Regions from separate parts of the Jeotgalibacillus marinus genome, predicted to be linked through region 1. Evidence: riboswitches for the same ligand, from Rfam matches in the RefSeq annotation. Region 1 holds a riboswitch; the other holds the start of a gene.
What was found. Region 1 has a riboswitch for thiamine pyrophosphate ahead of tenI (thiazole tautomerase TenI). Riboswitches for the same ligand answer to the same signal wherever they lie in the genome.
Positions count from the first base shown of each region.

Region 1 (5,790 bases):
GTGCAAGCAGTGAAACGTCGTGAATCTGCCGGTGGAACAGGATTTATACAAGTTGCGAAGCAATTGGATAAAGCGAAGGAATGGTTAGCAACAAAGGCATCGGTCAAATAAAACTCTCCTTTGTGAGAGTTTTATTTTGGTTCAAATGTTACTCATAGTTTGTAACTAACCATTTATAAATAATAAGTAAGACAACAAAAGCCTCCTATTAAAATAGGAGGCTTAGTTTTTCTATTGGTATATATTTGTTTCATCATCTAGCTGATTTGATTCGTAATTCGTTTCATTATCTAGATCTGTTTCATAATTCCATTCATCATCTAGTTGGTCCGTTTCATGATCCGTTTCATCATCTATCTGATTTGATCCATAATTCGTTTCATCATCTATCTGATTTGTAATCATATTATGGTATTTTTGAATTTCTTCTTCACTAACCTGCTGATAAGAAACACCATCACCAATATCCAAGTCTTCACCTTCAATTTGGTGACTTTCTATATTTTTACCTGCTGAATAGTAATTTTTTGCAATATACTGCATGTCACTAAAAGAAAGATTGGTCTCCACATTACTTCCGACTGCATCTAAAATATCCTGATATCGTGTAAAAGAAGAAAAGCTAGCTGTTTTATTAATGATTTCAGTAAGGACCTGACGTTGTCTGTCTGCTCTTCCATAATCTCCACGTGGATCTAATTTACGCATACGTACATATCCAAGAGCTTGGTCACCATCTAAATGAATTTCTCCTTCTTTATAGAGATAATCTTTTTTATAAAGGCCTTGTGTATCGAACCATTCAAAGTCATTATCAACGTCAACTCCATCAACAGCATCGACAAAATCTGCAAAACCTTCCATTTGTAAATTGATATAAAAATCGATGTCTATATCTAAGAACTGCTCAACTGTATCAATGGCCATTTGAGTACCACCAAAAGAATAGGCGGCATTAATTTTATCAACACTATCATTCCCGACAATCTCGGTTCTGGTGTCTCTAGGAATAGAAAACATGTTTACAGATTCATCTTCAGGGTTGACAGTCGCAAGGATGATCGAATCAGTTCGTCCTCTCGCATCATCATCGGTTTTATGAATACCCATAAGCAGAATCGTAATTGGTTCCTTATTCTCTAACTTTTTATTTGTTGTTGTGATAGCCTCTTGGTCTTTGTCTGGTAGAGGCACATATATTTCATCCGTAGTCCCTTTAACTGCGTTATAAATAGAGAGTGCGTTTATACCGATAATTACAATGGCTACTCCTAAGAAAATACCTAGAGTCCAATATAGTTTCTTTTTCATTTGTTTTATTTCCTCATTTCGATGTTTTTTTGTAGAATAAAAAATTATGTGTGCGAATCTGAACGTTTAACACAATCCCTACTGTCTTCCTCCGTAGTTTATATGGAAGAACAAGGCCAGTTACGGGAATTACTCCAATAGCTATCCCTTTATCTTGAATTTAGGATGATAAAAATAGATATTAACAACAAAGAGGTACCTAAGAGCAGCATTCTTCTCTTATAACCTAAACATAAATTTTATATGAGCTTTTGGGATTTGTCCATTTTGAAATTGACTTCCTTCCATTATGTGTTATTTTACTAGGACCTTTTTCCATATAGCTTGACTGCTATTCATATGAGTTTAACTATTCGTAAATTCTATCAACCTAAGTAGATCTTACAAGTATACGCATATTATATAACTGGCATGTTACGACCATGTTACAAATACAAATGAATAAAATGGAGCGTTTGCAAAAGCGAGTGGAGATAACCTGGCCGTTCAAGGGATGGTACGCATTATTTCTTCAAAACTTCGCCCTACCAAATGTAGAATTATTTAATGTGTTAGTTCCATGGGATGAATTTTTAGTTGGTCTTGGGTTAATTCTAGGTTGTCTGACGGCTCCGGCTTTAATTGCAGGAACATTTATGAATCTTAATTTTTTGTTAGCTGGAACAGTTAGTACAAATTCTAATTTAATGACAGTAGCAATGATTCTATTATTAGTTGGTTCAGCAAGTTACTATTGGGGGGCAGATCGTTATGTTATGCTGTTCATTAAAAAACGCCTGAACAAAAATGACATTCAAATTAATAGAAAAATAGTAATGGAATCGTAATCCATTGCTCGCACCCTTCAAACAAGGCTATCGTGACGTAGATTGCCGTGAAAGAGAGACTCAGTTTAACGTATTCATAGAGTTCTTGTTGCTTTCGTGTTTGACAAGTATTTAAAGGTACGAGTAATTGTGATAAAATCAGTTTGAGTCATCGTTCGGACCAATTGGTTTTGTCGACATTACTTATAAGTGGTCACTGGATGGCTTTTCTATGTAGCATTTTATTTTGCAATTGAATAGTAATATCTTCCACTAGGGGGACCTTCCAACAGGTAAATGGAAATCGTTTGCTTGTTAAAAGGTTGAGATTAAAGTAAAGCTTTAAGACCCTTAGAACCTGATCTGGTTTACACCAGCGTAGGGAAGTGGCGTTGCGGATCAGTATGATGTTAATTATTTTTCCAATACAACCACTTTCTAACGTTTGTAAAGAAAGTGGTTTTTTATTTGCCATAGATCAGGGGAAGTAAGGGGAGTTAAACAATATTATTGGGGAGGCTACTAAAATGACATTTTCAAAGCTTTTAAGAGAGGAATCAGATCACATTTGGGAAGCGAGCTTCGGGCATCCTTTCGTTACAGGAATTGGTGATGGGACATTGCCTTTAGAGAGCTTCCGTTATTATGTCATGCAAGACGCTTACTATTTGTCTCATTTTGCAAAAGTTCAAGCTTTAGGTGCGGCAAGGGCGAACGATTTGGAGACAACAAATAGCTTGGCAGCTCATGCTCAAGGAACGTATGAAGCGGAATTAGCTTTACATAAGAACTTTTCAAGTCGTCTTGGAATTACTGAAGAAGAACAAGCGAACTTCAAGCCGTCGCCTACTGCCTATGCATACACATCACATATGTATCGTGCCGCGTATCAAGGGCATTTAGGCGATATTATCGCAGCCATATTACCTTGCTACTGGCTTTACTATGAAATTGGGGAGAAACTTCAGTCGTGTTCCCCTGAAGAACCGATTTACCAAGAGTGGATCGCTGCATATGGTGGGGAATGGTTCAGAACGCTAGTCGAGGAACAAATCAATAGAATAGACAAGATTGCTGAAACGCTTACATCAGAGGACCTTGAACGTATGAAAGAACATTTTATGATTAGTAGTCAATACGAATATTCGTTTTGGGAAATGGCTTACAAATTAGAGGAATGGCCAGTCCAAGAAGATGCATTAAGTCACAAATAGAAAAAGCGTTTGGTGAGGTTAGGATACCAGATAAATAAAATGGGAAACGGCATCCGGTGGCAGATGCCGTTTTTTTGTCCACTAACCTTGAAGTTTATGATTAGCCATTGAGGTGTCCTGATTATTTTAGTTGAGAATGATAACCATAAGCTGGTGATAGAAGTCAGGATTAAGAAAACGTGCTGTCGTGACGTATACCGTTATGTTCTTCTACTAATTTCTCTCGAAGGATGCGCCTACTGAAGACGGTAAAATAAATTGGTATAGTATTGTAATCACCAATCCATTGAATCTAAACTATCTTGTCATCGCTGACGCGGTTCTGGTGCAAGAATTATTTGATAGTGACATACAATCTACATCAACTGTTAGTGAGGAAAAGTAATCTTTTAGTATTTTCTTTTAGCAATGATAGCGGTATGTTATTCTAGTCTTATACAAAAGAATAAAAAAACACTAGGGGAGTCTTTTAAAGACCGAGATGGAGATAATCCAGACCCTTTGAACCTGATCTAGTTAGAGCTGGCGTAGGGAAGTGGAAAATGTAAGTTATAGTTTTTACATATAACCAAAAACCACTCCAATGCTGGGGTGGTTTTTTTATTGATCTGAAAAAAGATCTACGCTTTCCATTAGAGGAGATCGTCTATGAGAAAAGAAAAGCTACATGTCATATCAACAGGAAGGCAGAAGCCAGAACAATTAGCAGAAATTGTTGGTTCGATCCATCCATATATTGATGCCATTCATATTCGTGAAAAGTCAAAAACAGCTAAAGAGATATTCGAGATGGCGAAGTTATTAACGGACAAGAGGGTTCCGTTATCTAAAATAATCATCAACGATCGAATAGATGTGGCTTATGCATTAAAGGTAGAAGGAGTGCAACTAGCCTACCATTCCTTACCTGTTGCCATTGTAAAAAAACAGTTTGCGAGCTTAAGGGTTGGTTGTTCGGTTCATTCAATCGAAGAAGCTCAAATGGCACAAGAACATGGTGCAGATTATGTTATTTTTGGACATGTTTTTCCCACGCAATCGAAACCAGGAGCAGTCTCAAGGGGTTTAGAACAGTTAGCAATCGTTGCTAATGCTGTGTCTATTCCAGTCGTTGCAATAGGTGGAATAAAACCTACAAATGTTAGGGGGGTCATCGAAGCGGGGGCAAAGGGTGTTGCTGTGTTGTCAGGGGTACTAGAAGCAGAGGATCCGTTAGCAACAGTAAAGGAATATAATCGAAAGTTGTTAATCTAACAATGGCATGTGTTAGACAGTTTTATAGGAAAAGGTGATTTTGATGAGCGATAGGTATGGTGCGATCGTAGTAGGTGGGGGTGTTAATGGAGGCGCCATTGCCTATAACCTTGCAAAAAGAGGGGCAAAGGTTCTTTTGTTGGAAAAGGGTCGACTGGCTAGTCAATCTTCTGGAGCTGCTGCGGGAATGCTAGCGGCTCAAGCGGAATTGGATGGAGAGGGAACCATCTTTCAATTAGCAAGAAAAAGTAGAGCGATGTTTACAAAACTAGCAGATGAAATAAAAGACACGAGTGGAATAAATATTGAGCTCAAAAATAAAGGCATGCTAAAGGTTGCCTTAAATGAACAGGAACAGCAGGAATATAAGCGAGTCATTTCGATTCAACAACAACATGGGGAACAAGCCGATTGGCTGACAGGAGAAGAGGTAAGAAGGAAAGAGCCAGTATTGTCTGATGCTGTTACTGGTGCCATGCATATTGAACAAGATGGGCAAGTAGAAGCCCCTCAGTTAGCTTTAGGTTTCTTAAAATCTGCAGCGGCACGTGGGGTAGTTATCAAAGAGTTTGTGGAAGTGCATAACATTCAGATTTCAGATGGGAAAGTTATGGGTGTTGTGACGAATGAAGGTCATTTTATGAGTGAAAAGGTCGTTGTAGCAGGTGGTGCTTGGAGTAATAAGTTACTCTCAGAAACAGGATTACAGCTAGCTACCTATCCGGTAAAAGGGGAATGTTTTTCTGTGGTCACACAGTGCCCGATGCTATCGAGTACGATCTTTTCACATGGTTGTTATCTTGTGCCTAAGCAAGGTGGAAGAATCATCGTTGGTGCAACTGTTAAACCGAGAACATTTAACCAAACAGTGACGATAGAGGGGATCTCCTTGCTGATGGAAAAGGCAAAAAAACTGATGCCGTCTATTGTGGAGGCAGAATGGGAGCAGGCGTGGGCTGGTACTCGACCGCAAACAGCTGATGGGTTACCGTATTTAGGAGAACACCCTGAATATAAAGGATTATTTTTCGCAACAGGACATTATAGAAATGGGATCTTACTTGCTCCAATAACCGGTGAGGTGATCGCCGACTTGGTTGAAGGAAAAACGCCATCAGTCAATTTGGCACCTTTTCGATTAGATCGTTTAGTAACGGAATTAGCCTAAGTGAGGGGTGGAGAAAATGGAATTAGTGATTAACGGG
Region 1 is NZ_JBFMIA010000017.1:11,943-17,732, reverse strand. It holds gene argH (argininosuccinate lyase) at 1-111, shown strand, start outside; gene AB1471_RS13835 (LCP family glycopolymer transferase) at 232-1,311, opposite strand; partial or broken gene AB1471_RS13830 (Crp/Fnr family transcriptional regulator) at 1,760-2,138, shown strand; TPP riboswitch at 2,383-2,519, shown strand; gene tenA (thiaminase II) at 2,645-3,331, shown strand; TPP riboswitch at 3,780-3,882, shown strand; gene tenI (thiazole tautomerase TenI) at 3,980-4,585, shown strand; gene thiO (glycine oxidase ThiO) at 4,629-5,753, shown strand; gene thiS (sulfur carrier protein ThiS) at 5,770-5,790, shown strand, end outside.

Region 2 (5,790 bases), on a different contig from region 1:
AAGTCATCATTCATGGTGAGGGCGCTGCAACATACTTGGTTACGAAAAGCCCGAATGAAAAGAATTTCATTTACCTTAAGCATTTTGCAAATACATACACATTAGCTTATGCGAAAGTTGGAAATAATGATGTATTGCTAACGCCTGAAACGGATAAACATCATACTGTTTCAAGTGCTGTATTTGTGTCTGACAACGAAATTTATTTTGTTACAAATTATGAATCAGACTACTCGTATTTAGCTAAATTTGATTTAGAGAAAAGTGAATTTAAAAAAGTGATTGAGGTTGAAAATGAAGACTTCATCGATGTTCAATATGACAAAATAACCAAATCACTTTACCTCGCAAGCCAGCAAGGAGTTAGTGATAACTTATACCAGGTTCATCTAGAGGATGAATCGATTGAAAATGTAGAGTTACCAGCAAGTGTCATTGAAGGGGTAACGATTGCTGAATCGGGAAACCTTTATATTTTGGCAAGTTCAGCTACTCGACCGGCGAACCTTTTCCAACGAAAAGAAGGCTTATGGAATGCGCTGACAAATTACGGTGTACCGGGTGTAAAAGAAGAAGATTTAGTAGAACCAGAAGTCTTTTCTTATCCGTCTTTTGATGGGCTAGCCATTGAAGCACAATTATTCAAGGCGAAAGAAGAGAATAGTAACGGCCATGTCATTTTATGGCCACACGGTGGACCGCAATATGCTGAGCGTGCAACGTTCCGCTCTTTGTTTCAGTTCCTCGTTCACCGCGGCTACAGTATCTTTGCACCAAACTTCCGTGGTTCAACGGGATACGGTCTAGCTTTTACAAAAATGGTGGAAGGCGACTGGGGGCATGGGCCAAGGCTTGATAACATTGAAGGGCTAGAGTATTTGATTCAGCAAGGCTATGCCGATCGTGAAAAAATATTGCTGATGGGTGGAAGCTACGGTGGTTATATGGCACTGCTTCTGCACGGCAGACATCCTGAATATTTTAAAGCGGTGGTCGATATTTTCGGGCCTTGTAATCTGTTTAGCTTTATTGAATCGGTTCCTGAACATTGGAAGCCAGTGATGAAGCAGTGGGTGGGCGATCCTGTTGAAGATAAAGGAAAGCTGACAGAGGACTCACCGATTGAATACCTTGATACGATGACAAAACCGATGCTTGTCATCCAAGGTGCGAAGGATCCACGAGTTGTTCAGGCAGAATCCGATCAAATCGTTCAAGCGTTAAAGGACAAAGGGCGAGAGGTCGATTACCTTGTGCTTGAAGACGAAGGACATGGGTTCTCCAAAAAAGAGAATGAGATCAACGTTTATCGTAAAGTGTTAGCATTTTTTGATCAGTATATTTAAGTAAATGAAATCAGTTTTCTCAAACTTTGAGGAGGCTGATTTTTTTCAATAAATAAGCTGATGTTAACGCAAATAAGTATTTTTCCTATATATTAAACCTATTCGTTTATACCTAATGAATAGGTTTAGTTCTCTTGAAGATAGTTAATTCGGTGGAAAAGATTTAATATAAAAATATAAAGGAAAGTAAGAGGAGGTGCGAAGATGGCAAAATTGCGTTCAGAAAACCAATATATTAAATCAGTTAGACTAAAAAGAGACCAAATTAAATCTTTCAATCATTTCCCACTCAATCTCCCTGCCATCCAATCGTTGGATAATCTATTGTTCCATCCAAATATCACCTACATCATTGGTGAGAATGGGATGGGGAAATCAACGTTGCTTGAGGCGATTGCTGTTGCATTAGGGTTTAATGCCGAGGGTGGATCAAAGAATTTCAATTTTTCAAGCTATGACTCCCATTCTTCTTTGGATGAGTACCTACGAGTTGCAAGAGGTGTACAAAGGCCAAAAGATTGTTTCTTTTTTCGAGCGGAAACATACTATAACCTTGCTACAAACATAGAAGAAATGGATCAAGACTCTGTGGGAGGAGCGAAAATCATTGATGGATTCGGTGGAATTTCGCTTCATAAACAGTCACACGGTGAATCATTTTTTGCAGCATTTCTTCATCGTTTTCGCGGACATGGATTATACATATTGGATGAACCGGAAGCAGCACTATCTCCCCTAAGGCAAGTATCGATGCTTGGCCGTATCAATGAATTGGTTCAAGAAGGATCACAGTTTATTATTGCAACACATTCCCCGGTTCTTATGGCTCATCCAGATTCTACAATTATTCAATTATCCAACGAGGGCATGAATGAACTAATGCTTGAGGAAACAGACCATTATACGGTCATGAAACAATTCTTTGACGACAAAGACCGATTGCTTCATCACTTATTTAAATAAATTACCATGGGGTTCAGGGGGATATCATTTTGCTATTACAGTTGATAGTAATCGAACTGAATGCCACGTTTGCTCCGCTCAATATCTCAACAAGATCAATTGACGGTTTTGTCGAATGATATTTTTTATCTAATACAGTAAAAACCCTAAAGAATGGACTAGATTCTTTAGGGTTATCCACTACTCATATGGATTTTGGACTTTCCGTGCTTTCTGCAATGGGTTGCATTACATAATGTACTTTGAATAGATTAGAAAACAGTTTACGCTACTAATCTAATTTATCATAAGTAAGCGCTAATGTGTATAGATAAAAAACCCTATAATGGAAGCGTTATCTATAGGAGTAATCACCTAGCAATAAAAGAAATGTGAGAATATAAATGACACTACCGTATTGATTTTACCTGTTATTTGTTCTTTAATTCCTTATACAATGAGCCTTTGACTCACCTGTTTTCTCCGTGATCTCCTTGATACTGTATTTCTTTGTATCGTATAGATCGTCTTTGATAAAACCCATTTTAATAGAATTGAATCACCTTGAATCTTTAATACTTACAAACATACCTTCCCACTCCTACTTATTATTTTGGGATACTGAACATGTTCCACAAGCTAAGATATCATACACCCCTGAAAGAAAAAACTTAAAAGCCAGTTTTTTCTTTCGGGGCTACAGTAATGCTTAGTTAGATAGTGATAAGGCGATTAGTTCTTATTCTAGATCGATTGCTGGAAACTAAACTAAAACTTTAGCGGATAATTCTATCAATTTTGTTGATCCCTAGTTCACTTTACCAAGTGAGTATTACTTTTAATTGTAAGATTCCAATTCATTTGTTATGATGAATCCTGCTAGATCAATTTCATACTTTTTAAACTACTAGGGGTGCCCAAATTGCGTGGGCTGAGAGGAAAGCGCGTCAAAACTTACCGACTCTTATGGACCTGATCTGGTTAATACCAGCGTAGGGAAGTAGTCGGACGTACTGCGTCTATTAACTCTACCCTTACCAAGTCAGGTCCTACAATGGAACTGGCTTTTTTGTATTTATAAAGAAGGGAGGGGGCGGCTGATTAATAGAACACATTTATTGACCACGATGGCACTCTTTGTTGCGGTTGGCGTAGTCGGAGCTCAGTTTATTTGGTTTCCAGCGGGAATAGCAAAAGCGTATCCAGTACAACATGCAGTAAACGTGATTGCAGCGATCATGCTTGGGCCTATTCCAGCTTTAATTATTGCTTTCTTAATTGGATTGGTACGCAATCTACTTGGACTCGGTACACTTCTCGCATTTCCAGGTGGGATGATCGGTGCGTTACTTGCTGGACTGCTTTATAGAAAATTTAGGCGCAAAGCTTGGGCGGTGGCAGGAGAAATCATTGGTACGGGTTTCATCGGCGCGTGGTTTGCAGTGCCTTTTGCAAAAGTTGTAATGGGAACGACATTTGCAGCATGGTTTTTTGTACCACCGTTTCTGGTGAGCAGCGTGACAGGCGCTGTACTTGGATGGTTTGTTCTATCTAGAGTAAAGCAAGATCAATTAGTGGTGAAAGTGAACCAGTAACCGGAAAACTACTAGGGGTGCTTAAAAAAGCTGAGAAGATACCCTTGGAACCTGACCTGGATGATACCAGCGTAGGGAAGTAGTCGTGGACATCAATTTAAACCTACCTCAATCCATCTACTTCTTCCATTGTCCTAGTAGCTTCCTAAAAAAAGAGGAGGCAATAATATGACATTCACATCGGCATTGCGTAAAGAAAATGAGGATGTATTTCAATCCATCTTTGACCACAACTTCGTACAAGGAATTGGTAAAGGTAAGGTCCCAAAAGAAGCACTCATCCATTATGTAAAAGCAGATTTTGAATATTTAAATGCTTTTATGAAAGTCTATGGAATTGCGATTTCAAAATCGACAACACGTGAGGATATTGCTTATTTCACTGAAAAGATCAACTTTGTATTAAATAGTGAGGTTCATCCACACAATAATTTTTGCGAGCAGATCGGCGTATCTTACGAGGAACTGCAAGGTTACCCTCTGCCGCCAACTGCTGACCACTATATTAAGCATATGATGTATCACGCCCAACAAGGGAGTTTGGGAGAAATTCTTGCGGTATTGCTTCCTTGCCCGTGGACGTATCTTGAAATTGGACAGGAACTAGTGAAGACATATAAACCAACTGTCGATCATCCTTTTTATCCATGGATCAGTTTTTACGCAGATGAACGAGTAGAAACAGTTGTACATACTATGCGCAATCGATTAGATCAGCTTGCTGAAGAATCTTCACCACAAGAACAAATGGGAATAAAAAACGCTTTTCGTAAAAGCTGCCAATTAGAATGGTCATTTTGGGAAATGGCATTTACATGTGAAGAATGGGTAGGAAAAAAAGAGGTAGTAACTGCAAGTGAATAGTCTATCGTTTGCACGAACCGTGGGGGTTGATCCTATCGAGGGTGCAGGGGCAAGCAGATTAAAAAAATTTCACTAGATAAAGAGGCAATATCAACTGAGAGAACCGAAAGAAAGAATACGCATGACAAAGGATGTACCTATTAGAAGGGGCGGTTTCTCATATTTAAGTCAAGGTGATTCTTTATCTAACGCAGATGAACGAGCGTTAAAGTTTGTCACTCTTGGTATTTGACATTCTTTTTCTTTAGGGGAAGGTAACGGATCAAATAATCACTAGGTAGCACGAGAGAAGGAAATAAATTATGAACGCTATGCTTATTAATGAAGTACGAAAGAAGAGACCGTTAATTCATCATTTAACTAATCAAGTCGTAATGAATTTTACAGCAAATGGACTGCTATCATTCGGTGGTACACCGATAATGGCAAAAGAAGAGAAGGAAGCTACCGAAATGGCAAGGATGTCGGATGGTGTACTGCTCAATATTGGTACCATCATCGAACAGGAGATTCCTGCCATGATCCAAGCAGGGAAAGCAGCAAATCAAAAAGGAATTCCCGTTGTATTAGATCCCGTAGGAGTGTCTGCAACCTCTTTTCGTAACGAAGTTGTTCGAAGAATTTTGACAGAAGTAAAACCAACAGCGATTAAAGGGAATGCTGGTGAGCTAGCTCATCTTGTTGGTATTGCCTGGGAAATAAAAGGCGTCGATTCAATTGGACGAGGGAATGTAGGAGAAATTGCTCGAAAAGTAGCGAATCGCTATCAAACGATTGCGGTAGTTACGGGTGAGGTTGACGTGATCAGCGATGGAGAGATAACCATTGAAAATAAAACCGGTAGCGCAATGTTGGCGAATGTAACAGGAGCAGGCTGTCTATTAGGCTCAATACTGACCGCCTGCTTTGCTTCGAACGATTCATTAATGGAAAGTGCTCAGACAGCTGTTGAATTTTACGGCTTAGCGGCGGAGTATACTGTAGCATTACCCGAAGTAAAGGGATCGGGAACGTTTAGTCCAAGGTTTATTGACGTATTATCG
Region 2 is NZ_JBFMIA010000002.1:334,260-340,049, reverse strand. It holds gene AB1471_RS04650 (S9 family peptidase) at 1-1,346, shown strand, start outside; gene AB1471_RS04645 (AAA family ATPase) at 1,551-2,309, shown strand; TPP riboswitch at 3,188-3,304, shown strand; gene thiW (energy coupling factor transporter S component ThiW) at 3,389-3,883, shown strand; TPP riboswitch at 3,887-3,978, shown strand; gene tenA (thiaminase II) at 4,052-4,747, shown strand; gene thiM (hydroxyethylthiazole kinase) at 5,050-5,790, shown strand, end outside.
Region 2: another riboswitch for thiamine pyrophosphate. It lies ahead of thiW (energy coupling factor transporter S component ThiW); the one in region 1 lies ahead of tenI (thiazole tautomerase TenI).